DNA from 2 places in the Paenibacillus sp. CMM36 genome. Region 2 is predicted to be linked to the other one. Evidence: predicted binding sites of a transcription regulator. Region 2 holds the regulator's gene; the other holds the start of a gene.
The links. The regulator LexA, encoded in region 2, represses DNA repair genes until DNA is damaged. The targets are predictions, from matches to a motif close to CGAACATATGTTCG.
Positions count from the first base shown of each region.

Region 1 (6,721 bases), on a different contig from region 2:
CTATGAACACTCTTATTCATATTTCATAAACTACTAGTGTAGCAAATATGTCTACAGAAAGAGGGTTAATTCAAATGAAACCAAAGAAAAGTGGAAAAGGCGTAGCCCCTGTCATATCCTCCCGCACTTTCTCAATCTCGGGAAATTCAAGAACTGTTTCCAGAGATTTAGTGTTCCGTGTTACAGCAGAGGATACCTTTGCCACAATTCTTTTAGATGATGTATCGATATCCTTATTAAGAACATAAATTACTTCGTATTGTAGGCATTTAGTCGTAAACTCTCGCAAGAGCAACTTGATGGCGCGATTGATACACCGTAAGCTTGCCAAAACAAAAACGCCTCCCCGTATGTTAACGGTGAGGCAGAAGGATTAATTCCTTACTGCTCTTTTTGCCTTCTACTAAATACAAATTCGTTATCCGCCGACCACTAGGTTAGCGGGTAAAAGGATACACTGTATACATTCTTAATGACTCTCAGGTTCTGAATAAGCTTGGACTACTTTTTTATGAGTAGTACCTTAGGTTTAAACTGTTCCATCCGTTCCCGCTCCTCACTATGAATTAACAGAACATGGTTATGAAGAAAAATTCGTGATAATATCTATGTCATAGTAAGTAGATATGAATTAATTGTTTGGAGGGATAATTTTGACTAAAATTCACCAAAAGTTGACTGAATTAATTGGAAATACTCCTTTGCTAGCACTGTTGAACTACAGCCAAATCCAAAATATTGAGGCAAACGTGGTAGCAAAGTTGGAATATTTCAATCCGGCTGGTAGCGTTAAGGACCGCATTGGATATGCTATGATTAAAGACGCTGAGGAGAAAGGCTTAATCAATAAAGACTCCGTTATTATTGAACCAACAAGTGGCAATACTGGAATCGGACTTGCATTTGCAGCTGCGGCTCTTGGATATAAACTTATAATTACACTTCCTGAAACGTTTAGTATCGAACGTCGCAAGCTTTTGACTGCGTTCGGTGCTGAGCTTGTGTTAACACCGGGATCCGAGGGGATGAAAGGCGCTATCAAGCGTGCTGAACTATTGGCTGCCGAAACACCAAACTCTTTCATACCACAGCAGTTTAGCAATCCTGCCAATCCAGAAATCCACCGCAAAACTACAGCTGTAGAAATCTGGCATGATACGGATGGCGGTGTAGATATTTTTATTGCGGGCGTAGGTACAGGTGGAACTATTTCGGGCGTTGGCCAGGGATTGAAGGAACGAAAACCTTCTGTAAAAGTGATAGCCGTCGAACCGTTCGATTCACCAGTGCTGTCTGGGGGTACTCCAGGTTCACATCAACTACAAGGACTCGGTGCTGGTTTCATTCCAAATAACTTTAATGAAGAATATGTGGATGAGGTTTTCAAAGTTAAAAACGAAGATGCATTTGAAACTGCACGCCTGCTTGCCAAAACAGAAGGGCTGCTTGTTGGTATTTCTTCTGGGGCTGCGGTTTATGCAGCAACACAAATTGCGAAGCTTCCAGAAAACAAAGGCAAGACGATCGTGGTCATATTACCTGATACAGGTGAGCGTTATTTGTCCACTCCGCTTTTCTCAGACGTAGAATAATAACAAAAGAGACAGGAATCCCGCTGCCTCTTTTGTTAATTTTCCAAGTACACAAGCAAGAGCTCATAGAATTGTTTCATTAACCTGAATTGATTTCTTTCTTCGCTAGCGGTCCATTTTTTGCACAACAAATGGACCGTTAGTGAAGAAAAAGTTACCTTGGTCCAGCGCGATGTTGTTGGAGCTCATCAGGATTTTCTGTAAAAAGTAGGCTTCCCCATAGTAGTCTTGTACCAATCTGTATGCCTCTTTCTTTAACTTGATGCGGGTGTAGTGCATCGTCATCAGGAAGTTTTCGATTGCGATATGAGGATTGATCTGCTCAGCTAAAACACTAGCATCAAATGCTCCTAGAAAGACTTCGGCTGAATTGTCGTAGATAAGGCAGCTGAGACATTTCTTGTTTGTTGAATAACATCAGTAGAATATTTACTACCCTTAGATTTTTGCTAGATACTTGCTGAAAATGATATCCTCCAACTTGATCCAACTAAAATCATCCTCGCCACGAAACAGTTTCACTTCCCTGCGAGCAGTATTTATAGACGTGATTACACCTGTGAGTTCTTCGTCATCGAACGGGCTAAAAACCACTAGTGTTATAGGTTGACGTGTGTTGTAGGACTCTATAAGCGCTTGCTCGATCAACTGGACTTCCTGATCGTCAAGTTCCGGCTTGCCTCTCCGCTGACGGTCTTTCATGAGTTTTAAGTATGCTTCCTTGTGTTCTGGTATGATAATCCTGCTGCTTTCCCATAAGCCGTTACCTTCTAATTTTTTCGACATGTATGTAGCCTCCTGATGTATTATGTAGAAATTATATTCCGAACATACGTTCTAGACAAGGCTTTTTGTATACCGAATCCAAAACTTTTGTCCTAGAAAAATATTCCTAGGTCTGATAGACTAGACGAAAATACAAAATCAGAGGGATAAAATGAAAATTTTGGAGCATTAAAATTGGCTAACCACCGCATATTCACCTGGTTAGATCAAGTTTTGAATAATGATTAAGTTTCTTTCCCTCAAATTCATCTCCTATATTGTCCCATACGATTGTATCGACATTATTCCATGCATCTTTCGAATTGTCATATCGCTATTCTCCATAAAATAAGTTTTAGACGGACTTTGAAATTGGAACAGTGACAACCAGTACGAGAAAATAATGTCCTAGACTGTCGCTGTTCCATTGAACTAACGTATCCCGTTAGCGGAATAACATATACGAAATTCTGATATTTTTGTACAATAGTCTTAATGTTTGATTTTCCTTGAAGTCTTTTTTAAATAGAAATTGTAGTCTGGTGCAATATGTAGGTTAGTAATATTACGTTGTCTATACCTACTATGTATTTCTAAAAATCCATATATCTCTTCTTATTCTCTATATCGAATTTGCGTCTAACCTATTTTACGATTTTGGCGGTAAACCATCTGTTGGCGGGAGTGGTAAAGAAGTCGATAGTAGAGCTTGACCGACCGAATATAAAATACGCCGTCGTTATGCCCCTCGTGAATCTTATCTATCGTTTTATTCTGAATGCGGACATTTGTGCCTCGATTGCATGAAACGACGGTTAATCACAGCAGAAACCGACATCCGCCCTCAAATAAAGGACGCGATGTCGGCTTTAAACTTAACGGCCAAACTCCTTATTGATTATTTTATTGTGAGCAGGCTCCACTTCCGGAGCTACCGAGTTGATGCACGTTACCAAAATATGCTGCCCGCCTAGAGATCCGAAGGCTCTCGATTCAAATCCGAAAGTACCGCCAGCATGCCCCCAGTATGATTGCCCGTCAGCTGTTTTTATTTCATAAATCCCTAGTCCAACTTTACCTATAGGTGAATCTACTGTCGTGAGCATCTGGTCCATTATCTCTTGATTTAGAAGCTTTCCGCCCAACAGCGCACTGAAGAAGGTGGTCAAATCTTTGGTTGTTGAGACTATATCTCCGGCTGCATTTGCCCATGATTGATTCATCTCTGTTAAATCATACAAATGACCCGATCTGTCCATATTATATCCTGTGGCATGCTTACCTGGAATATCGTGACTATTTTCCATTACAAATGTCCCTGTCATCCCGAGCGGTTCGATCAACCGTTTCCTGATCTGCTCCGCATACGTCTCTCCTGTTACCTTCTGAATAATTTGACCGGCTAGTATAGTATTCATGTTCGAATAGTTCCAGCCCTTCCCTGGCGCATATACAGGCGGCTTAGCTAGTCCCATGCTGATAAGCTCGTCGGACGAATAGTAACGGAATGGATTTTGAGGCAAGGTAATATCTCGAAAATCAAGATCAGTATAGCTCGCAAGCCCGCTTGTATGGTTCAATAACTGACGAATCGTAATTTTGTTGCCGTCATACCCATTACCCTTTATGACCCCCGGCAGCCATTTTTCGACCGAATCATCCAGGTTCAATTTTTTCTCCTGAGCCAACTGCAATACAACGGTAGCAGTGAATGTCTTCGTGATGCTTCCAATACGGAATGAAAAATCCGGCTCCACCGGGCGTGGTACTTCGAAACTGGCTGTACCCGTAGCGTAGGACCAGCGTTCCCCATCCTGTAGCCCGCCTGCCACGACACTTGGAACTCTTTTGTTGGTAACTACTTGATCCATGACGCGTTTGACTTCTTCCCGATGCTTTCTTTTCTTTTCTTTCTCGTTGAGTTCTTTTTTGGGTTCTTTTGCGAATTCCGACGATAAAATATTGTCGGTATTGGCAGCTTTATTGATAGCTTGATAAGTTGCCGTCTGACCCTCTGCGTGGACAGTTCCATAGGCCACTGTACCCGCCAATATAGCTATTAAAGTAAGTGCAACTCCTTTTCGAATGGTGAATGATTTCATAACGCATCGCTCCTATTATTTTGAATGTTGTTCTGCTTTACCCCCTCACCTTACCTCTGATATTGTTAAATCGAACAGTGATAAAACCGTCTAGCTTTTGATGACATCGTACTTGGACTTGTCACATATACCGCATGACAAACTATCAACTGTCTTATATGACGTGCTTGCTAAGCTACGTTCTAACCGCCGTTACCCCACCCTCTTTCGCTTGACGGATCGGGAAGTTATATTGCATGATAGGTCTGAATCATTCGGAATTTGATTTGCAAAAAAATATAAGAAGGTGTGCGTAATTCGTGTTCTCGATAATGAAAAAAAGGGTCTGGTATGATTGGATACTTGTGGCCATACGAACGCTTTGGCTGGTCATTATCGCAAGCGCTGGTTTTGTCGATCCGTCATTAACCGTTGTGTCGCTTTGGGTTGTACTTTCTCTCGCTTTCGTCGTTTATCTCGTTCCATTAATCATCCTCTATAGGAAAGAAGACTGGTATCTCACAATCGAAGTCACGGTAACGGGCTTTTTTTATCTTTATTTAGCTTACACAGCCCCGGGATTGCTTTGGTCTTTTGTTTTACTCGTGATTACTATCGGCTTGACGAGCAGTCGAAGAAACTATGTGTGGACAGGTATCCTTAGCGGAATCGTATTCCCGGTATTGAACGGTTGGATTGCTGATCGTCTCCCGTATGAGTTTATCGTTAGCTGCAGCCTTGGTTTTGCCATCGGCTTCGCGTTTAATATTTTAATTCAGTCCCATAAGCAAGCCCGAATTATTCAAGAGCAAAAGCTGTTGCTGGAGCAGCATATTAAGCGGATTGAGGAACTTACGCTGATGGAGGAGCGCAGCCGGCTGTCACATGAGCTGAATGACACGATTGGCCATACGCTTACCTCGCTCATCGTCGGCGTCGAATCACTGCGATCGTCCGTACCAGATGCGCAAATAGAGAGGATCAATTCGCTTGTCGGAATCGCCCAACACAGTCTGGTTGATATCCGAAAGCATCTGCATCAGCTCTCTCATACTCCGTTGAACCATTCGTTAAGTGAATCGCTGCGGCAATTAACTGAAGATTTTATGAAGTCAACAGGTATAACGGTCAAATTCCGTGTGATCGGCAGTGAGACTCTTGTTATGCAAAAAATAAACAATTGTTTATATCGTTGCCTTCAAGAGTCTCTAACCAACGTGGTTCGGCACGGCAAGGCGAGCATGATATCCGTTCAGTTACATTTCAATAGTCAGCAGCTTCGATTACAGATCGAAGATAACGGCATCGGAATGGAAGAAATCCAATTTGGATCTGGGCTCAATGGAATGAAGGAACGACTTGAACTATTTCACGGCACGGTGTCCGTGCATTCCGAGTCAGGACAAGGAACTTTCGTCATATGTGATATTCCGTTGCAGACAGAGCCTGTACATGATGCAATCCGCCTGCTGATCGTTGATGACCAGGTGATCATTACCGACAGCTTGAAGCAAATTTTGGATCAGCATGCTGATTTTAACGTCGTTGGTACAGCCAGGGACGGGCGCGAAGCATTAGAACATTGTGATCGCTCCCAACCAGATATCGTGCTAATGGATATTCGTATGCAAGGAATGGGCGGGATTGAAGCTTTAGTTGAGATGAAACAACGATGGCCTGATATGAAGGTTGTATTCATGACAACGTTTAAGGATTCCTCGCAGGCAGCAACTGCATTGGAGCGCGGGGCAGAAGGCTACATGCTGAAGTCGATTCATCCGCGGGAGATGAAGGAAGCCTTGAAACTTATTTATAATGGAGGAACCTGGATTGACCAATCGGTCGCTACGCGAGTCTTCGAAGAGATGAAGCGTCAACGTGAGCAGTTGGAGAAAATCGGTTCAAGTCAGGGAAACTACCCGTACGGGCTTACGAAACGCGAGATGGAGATTCTGGAGCAACTGTCGAGCGGTCTGCGCTACAAATCGATTGCCGCCAAGCTATTTTTATCGGAGGGAACGATCCGCAATTACTGCTCGATTCTCTACTCGAAACTCGGCGTCAACAACCGTGAAGAAGCATTAGAAATGGCGCGAATGAAGAATATCGTGTAGCTGGAGAACTTCCCGATGGTACTCACGATATAGGGGTCACGTGCTGTTCTTTCACAAAATGGGCCAGGTTCAACCAGTAGTGGTCGGTTGTTTCCATGCCAACGATGACGTCCTGGAACCCTTGCTCCGTAGCAATCTTTCTGAACCAGCTAACGAACAATTCAAAGCC
Region 1 covers NZ_JBSEDY010000009.1:411-7,131, forward strand. Annotated here, with positions in the region: gene ACWA2B_RS17555 (hypothetical protein) at 71-331, opposite strand; gene cysK (cysteine synthase A) at 654-1,592, shown strand; gene ACWA2B_RS17565 (hypothetical protein) at 1,698-1,877, opposite strand; gene ACWA2B_RS17570 (YolD-like family protein) at 2,031-2,378, opposite strand; gene ACWA2B_RS17575 (serine hydrolase domain-containing protein) at 3,233-4,459, opposite strand; gene ACWA2B_RS17580 (response regulator) at 4,759-6,552, shown strand; partial or broken gene ACWA2B_RS17585 (IS110 family transposase) at 6,590-6,721, opposite strand, start outside.
Region 1: the regulator LexA is predicted to act here: its motif matches at 2,418-2,431, upstream of ACWA2B_RS17570 (YolD-like family protein).

Region 2 (6,721 bases):
CAATATATACAGGCTCAATGCCTGATACGGCAGGGGGATGATGACCTACCAGCGGACGCGGCTCAAACTGCGCCATACTTTCACTCATAACTCGAATATGCTCAGGCGTGGTACCACAACATCCCCCAGCAATATTCAGCCAGCCTTTTTCAGCGAAAGCAGTCATTTTACGTGCTAATGAATCAGGCGATTCATGGTATTGACCATTTTCGTCGGGCAAGCCCGCATTTGGATAACAGCTAATAGCTGCAGAGGACATTTCAGACAGAGAGCGAATATGATCACGCATAAACTCTGGACCTGTAGCACAATTCAACCCAATTGAAATTGGATGCAAGTGTTCCAGTGATATGCAAAAGGATTCGATATTTTGTCCGGCCAACGTCGTTCCCATGGGCTCAATCGTGCCTGAAATCATTAGTGGAAGCTCGATACCTGTCTGCTCAAAAGCCTGCCGAATTCCGATGCTTCCAGCCTTGACGTTAAGCGTATCCTGTGAGGTTTCCAAAAGGAGTACATCCACGCCGCCTTCAATAAGCGCCAAGGCCTGCTCTTGATAGCTGTCAATCAACTCAGCAAATGTAACACCACCTGTGACAGACAAGGTTTTCGTGGTTGGGCCCATAGCTCCTACTACAAAGCGAGGCTTGTCCGCAGTGCTGTATTTATCCACCGCGTTACGCGCCAGTTTGGCCGCCACCAGATTAATTTCACGGGCACGTTCCGGTATATCGTAATCCGCCAAAACGACGGATGTTGCTCCAAATGTATTCGTTTCAATTAGATCTGCCCCAGCCTTCAAGTAGGCTTCATGAATCCCTTGAATGACATCTGGTCTCGTTAAGACCAGCATTTCATTACAGCCCTCCAGCTCTTCCCCACCAAAATCATCGGGGGAAAGGTCTTCCTGTTGAATCATGGTGCCCATGGCCCCATCAAGAAGGAGTATTCTTCGTTGTAATGCATCCTGCAAGCTAACTTTATCCAAATTTCTTCACCCCCGCAAAACGTTAAATCCTAGTTTAGCAGAAACCGTATCATTTAGATAGATTGAAGTAAAAACATACGTTTTATACAGGTTGTTCTTTGTAAAAACGACTTCTCTTATCCATTTTTATAGTTTGTAGCATTATTAAACGTACTTAACCCTGCATCCTTTAGCTATGTTCATTTGCATTATAAAATGTTGAAATCCTGTATTGTACAACGTTTCAAGACATGGTATTCTTTATATAACATTAATCCAAGTGGAAAAGAGGGGATAAATACATGGCCGAAATCTTAATACGTAATACGAATGAAAGAATTAGCGGTGAAGAACAAGTACGTGAATTTCTGGAGAGTCACGAGATATTGTATGAACATTGGGATGCTTCCAAATTGTCCGGGGAGCTGCAAGAGAACTTTACCTTAACAGATGATCAAAAGGCCGCTGTTCTCAAAACATTTGAACCCGAAATCAAGGATTTAGCCGCACGTCGCGGATATAAAATATGGGACGTTATCACTCTATCTGAAGCAACGCCGAATTTGGACGAGTTGCTGGCCAAGTTTGAGCAAATTCACACCCATACCGAGGATGAAATCCGTGCCATTATCGCTGGTAAAGGCATCTTTATTATTAAAGGACCTGAAGAGATCGACTATTTTAACGTAGAGCTTTCACCGGGGGACGTTATCTCCGTACCCGAAAATATACCTCACTTCTTCACTTTAATGGAGAATCAAAAGATCGTAGCAGTCCGCTTGTTCATTGAAGAAAATGGCTGGATTGCGGAACCGTTCGAAGATCCAACCTTCATTAAAGCATAATTACGAATTTATCCTTGTGTAAATAAAAAACTCCCTCTGCTCTGTGACAATCGAGCGAAGGGAGTTTTCTTAATACTCGTTTCTAAAGGTGTAGATTTCTTACTTTAACGACTGAATAATTCCATCCAATTCAGACAGATGCTTGATTTGAAACTTCGGCTTGATCTCTGTGGTATTGGTTTTGGCGTTTCGGTTCACCCACACCGAGTGAACACCTGCTGCCAACGCTCCTTGAATATCAGTCGTCAGCTTATCTCCTACCATTAAAGCATGTTCAGGCTCAATACCAAGAAGCCCCAACGCATGCTGGAATATAGACGGATCCGGCTTGCCTCGACCAAATGAACCTGAAATGACCACATGATCAAAGAAAGGAGCTAATTGAGGAACTCCATCCAGTTTCTCCTGTTGTAAATCAGGGGAACCGTTTGTCAATAATAACAGCTTGTATTGTCCCTTCAATTGTTCTAGAATTTCAAACGTTTCTTCATATACATGGGGACGTGCGCGTCTTTCCGAAGCAAATTGGGTAGCCAGCTTTTCCGCCAACTTCTCATTATCTATCCCTAGTTGCTGGAGTCCTCTGCGCCATGATTCCTTTCGATAAACAGGGGCCAACTGTTCCAATTGACGGAATTCAGGTTGCTCACCCGCTGTAAAATTCGCCCACAATCCTTCAAACGGATTAATGCCGATCATTTGAGTAAAACTAAAGGTTTCATAGGATTCATACAAAGCGCGTGCTTCTTTACGTACGGCTTCCTCCAGAGCTTTTGGATCAACACCTGCTTCACGGGAGCCTGTTTGACACGCTGCATCAAATGCCTCTTCTACACTACGTTCATCCCACAAAAGGGTATCATCAAGATCAAACATTACCGCCTGAATCGTCATCTGAATTATCCACTCTCTTTCCACAGTATATGTACGCCTATTTGCTTGATTAAGCATTTGAATCGTTATGTGTGCCCATATTAAGCAAGCGGCCGCAGCATGTTATATGAAATAACATCATACGGCCTTTGTTACAGAGCTACAGGCTAAATCAGTTATTTCTTGTCAACCTGTATCTGATTGGATAGCGCAAACTTCTCAAGTCGCTCTGCAATGGCATCCGTGTCATAGCGACCTAATGATTTTGTGAAAATGAAATTACCACCCTTACCTTTTCTTTCAACGGTTACGTAACCCTTTTCAATCTTGATGGCTTTCATGTCCCCTGCCGTCATTGGACGTTCTCTACCACCTTTCAGCATATAGAGAGTATCCTTTCCCACTTTCAGATAAGGACGACGGATAAAAAAGATAACAGCCAGCATCAAGTACAGGCCGAATACAAGCCAATCCATCCCTCGCATACCGGTCTTAGTCAAAAAGTAACTCATAAGCATGTACAATACAGAAAGACCAGCCAGCATAATTGGCACAGTAATATTACGGCCACGAAAAATATCCATTGCAGAACCTGCGCCGCTAATGGTTTGAATACCTTGCTTTTTGCGCGATTTATTTAAATGCGCTGTGTTTTTGCGTACTTTTCTTTCAAATGATCGGGCCATCTCTCAATTCCTTCCCAGATATATTACATTAAAACAATTGCCTCAAAGCTGATCTATATAGATACCATGAGAGGTACCTAAAACAAAAGGCAAATTGCAGGCTTGGGCGCTTTAACAACATTAATGCTTCAGCCCGTCATTTCCCTTCGATGTATCATCGTCCACAAATTCAATCGTTTCTAGCTGCTGCCGAAAATTACGACGAATGTTACCTAAATAAATTTCCCGAAGATTGGCACGTTCTGTGGTTTCCTCTTCTGTTAATCCCTCGGATTTTGCTTTGCGCGCTAATTCATTAATGCGCTGTACCAAGCTGTCTATATCCAAATTGTGTCCCCTCCATAAAAGCAAAGATATAATACACTTTGACATGTAGAAAAGAGCTTGTCAAGGCTCCCGCATTACGCTCCCTGACAAGCTCTAATAGTCTATAGATCATAAGTCAGGAAGCTTGAGTACCTGACCTGCCTGCACTCCCCGATCCTCTAAACCGTTAATCCGCACAATTCCTTCTATATATACTCGTGTATCCATTCGTTCCGGTTTATGATTCGCGGCAATCTGCCACAACGTATCCCCAGGTTGTACTGTCAGTTTAGTCACTTCTTCCTTGGAAGCTGAAGGAGCCGCGAAAACCGTAAGTACACCTGCTCCTGCAATCCAAGCAACAATCACTATAATAAGAAGCTTAAGTAAAAGAGTATGGGTAATAATCTGCATAAAACGCGCCCTACCCTCTTTTCGGGTCTCCTGTAAATTTTCTATATTCATTGGAAAAATACTTTGATAGGTGCTATATTTCATCATGGTTGTGTCCTCCAAACGTTTGTTCTTATGTTTTCACAATATAACACGAACGTTTGTTTTGTTCAATAGAAAAGAGAACAAAAGTTCGCAATTTTTTTAGGGATTATTTAGAACTTATGTTTGTACGAACGGAGGTTCTATGCTATAATTTTCCCAAACGTTACTAAATGGGGTTGATACGGTATGTCTAAGATTTCGAGCCGCCAGCAGGCCATTCTTGAATTTATCCGCAATGAAGTGCGTCTAAAGGGATACCCCCCTTCTGTACGCGAAATAGGCGAGGCTGTCGGATTGGCCTCCAGTTCTACGGTTCACGGTCATTTGGATCGCTTAGAGAAAAAAGGACTCATTCGCCGCGATCCTACAAAACCACGGGCTATTGAGTTACTCGGTCAAGACGAATCGGATAACAGCAACTTGATTAATTACTCCATTAGTCGTGTCCCCGTCGTCGGCAAAGTAACCGCTGGTCTTCCTATTACGGCGACAGAAAATATTGAAGATTACTTTCCTCTTCCCCAACACTTTGTTGGTGAGGATAAAATATTCATGTTATCTGTTGTAGGCGAAAGCATGATTGAGGCTGGGATTGCTAACGGAGACTATGTAATCGTACGTCAGCAGCAGACCGCTGATAATGGCGATATTGTTGTAGCTATGACAGATGAAGACGAAGCTACAGTTAAAACCTTCTACAAAGAAAAAGATCATATCCGGCTTCAACCTGAAAATCCAGCCTTTGAACCGCTTCGTCTGACACACGTCAGTATTTTGGGCAAAGTTGTAGGACTCTTCCGGGACTTCCACTGATTTCTCGTTCTTCCTTCCCCGTTATTCTATCCCCTAATACAAAACCGGCTGCCTAGGGCAAGCCGGTTTTGTATTGTTATCATGCTTACTATGTATCTCACAACTATTCTTTCCTTTTAGCAACCTATTCCTATTGTATCTACTATAAAATCAGCCTCATCGTCTCAAATAATCCCCCACTGATCTTGAACAGCTATACTGTTGTGGGCAAAACTAATAGATCTTTCTTTCTTTTAGCTAAATATGGTATATTAATTATTCATAGCCCTGTAGGAGGAATTAAATGAAAAAAATAATAATTTCAGCGTTTGTTATGATATTTATCGTCGTAAGCTGTGCAGTTCCAACAATGGATCATTTGTATGCAGAAGAGAAATCACACATAACAACCTACGATCGTATTCAGTACATACAAATACTCATCCATTTCAGGTATTTAGAAAAGCAACTTGAAGCTGTAATTTCCGAAAGAAATAATTACCCAGAGGCCAGCCAAGAATATAAACAGCTCTCAGAACAACTGAATCATATTCTTGTCCAAGAGGCGTACTACGAAAAAAAACTTAACACCCTTAATAGTAAATAATTTTCATACAAACTGCATATTATCTTTATTCTACACATTAGACTCATGCCGACCTGCCTGTAACATCTCCTGCAACGTAAAGTTGAAAAGGCGAAGACAGGTTCGCATGAGTTTTTTTGTTAACCTTTAGGGATATAGGTACTAGCTTCTTTTTGCTTCTAATAGATTTATGCTGATACATTACTATCACAATTGACATATATATATAGCAGAACTAAGCAAAGGAGATATGCAGATGATCAGAAATAGAGTTAAAACGTATAAGCATCGCATCGGGAAAAACAGATATCTGGTCGTTAAAGTCTTTCAAGCCGCAGCTGCTAAAACAGGAAGCGGAAATGCACTAGCAACCAATGCCTTGAATATCAAAATTTCCAAGCGTAAGCATAAACGCCACTAAGATTCAACCGCACCTTCATTTCTTGAAGGGAGGTGATATTATGAGCAGAAGACATTGCAGACGTGATTTAAGAAGAAGAAGATTGAACATCCGTTCCAATCAAAGAGCCACTGCGCGTGCAAGAGGTAACGCACTGGCTGTTAATTTGTTTAGCGTAAACGATAGACAACGCAGACGTTAATAATCGTTTTCATGCAAAAAGCGGGAGAAATTCTTCCTGCTTTTTTGTGTTAAGCAGCACACCTAACTACTGCTATGAATCGTTTAAGCAAGCGGACGAGATCGTAAATATCACACATAGTTGAACAGTCGCTACTATTTTACTCTTTTATAAATCTAACAGACAGGAAAAAGTGGTTCTCTTTTAGAATAATGTGCATAGAGAAATTAAACCAGAAGGAGACAAGCCATGATAATTAAAATGTCACTTTCAAATATGGGGGATTTTAAAAAGTCAAATGAGAATAACGGCTTTATTGTGTCAGGAAAAATTATACCTAAATACGAGAACAACATTTGGTCATATATAGAAGAAAGTTTTCCCGAACCATATTTTAAACAGTATGAGGATGATGACGTCGATATCAGTTATATTAATGAACAAGGAAAATCTATTTTTTTATATTATGATGAGAACGACTGTGTTGGGAAAATTAAACTTTGTACTAATTGGAATGGCTATGCTCTAATTGAGGATATTGCCGTCGCTAAAGACTGGAGACACAAGGGAATCGGAGCAGCCTTATT
Region 2 covers NZ_JBSEDY010000004.1:19,952-26,672, forward strand. Annotated here, with positions in the region: gene metH (methionine synthase) at 1-988, opposite strand, end outside; gene ACWA2B_RS09645 (1,2-dihydroxy-3-keto-5-methylthiopentene dioxygenase) at 1,270-1,812, shown strand; gene ACWA2B_RS09650 (HAD family hydrolase) at 1,912-2,706, opposite strand; gene ACWA2B_RS09655 (hypothetical protein) at 2,862-3,371, opposite strand; gene ACWA2B_RS09660 (DUF896 domain-containing protein) at 3,492-3,698, opposite strand; gene ACWA2B_RS09665 (LysM peptidoglycan-binding domain-containing protein) at 3,807-4,175, opposite strand; gene lexA (transcriptional repressor LexA) at 4,362-4,988, shown strand; gene ACWA2B_RS09675 (hypothetical protein) at 5,272-5,574, shown strand; gene ACWA2B_RS09680 (hypothetical protein) at 5,810-5,974, shown strand; gene ACWA2B_RS09685 (hypothetical protein) at 6,015-6,155, shown strand; gene ACWA2B_RS09690 (GNAT family N-acetyltransferase) at 6,384-6,721, shown strand, end outside.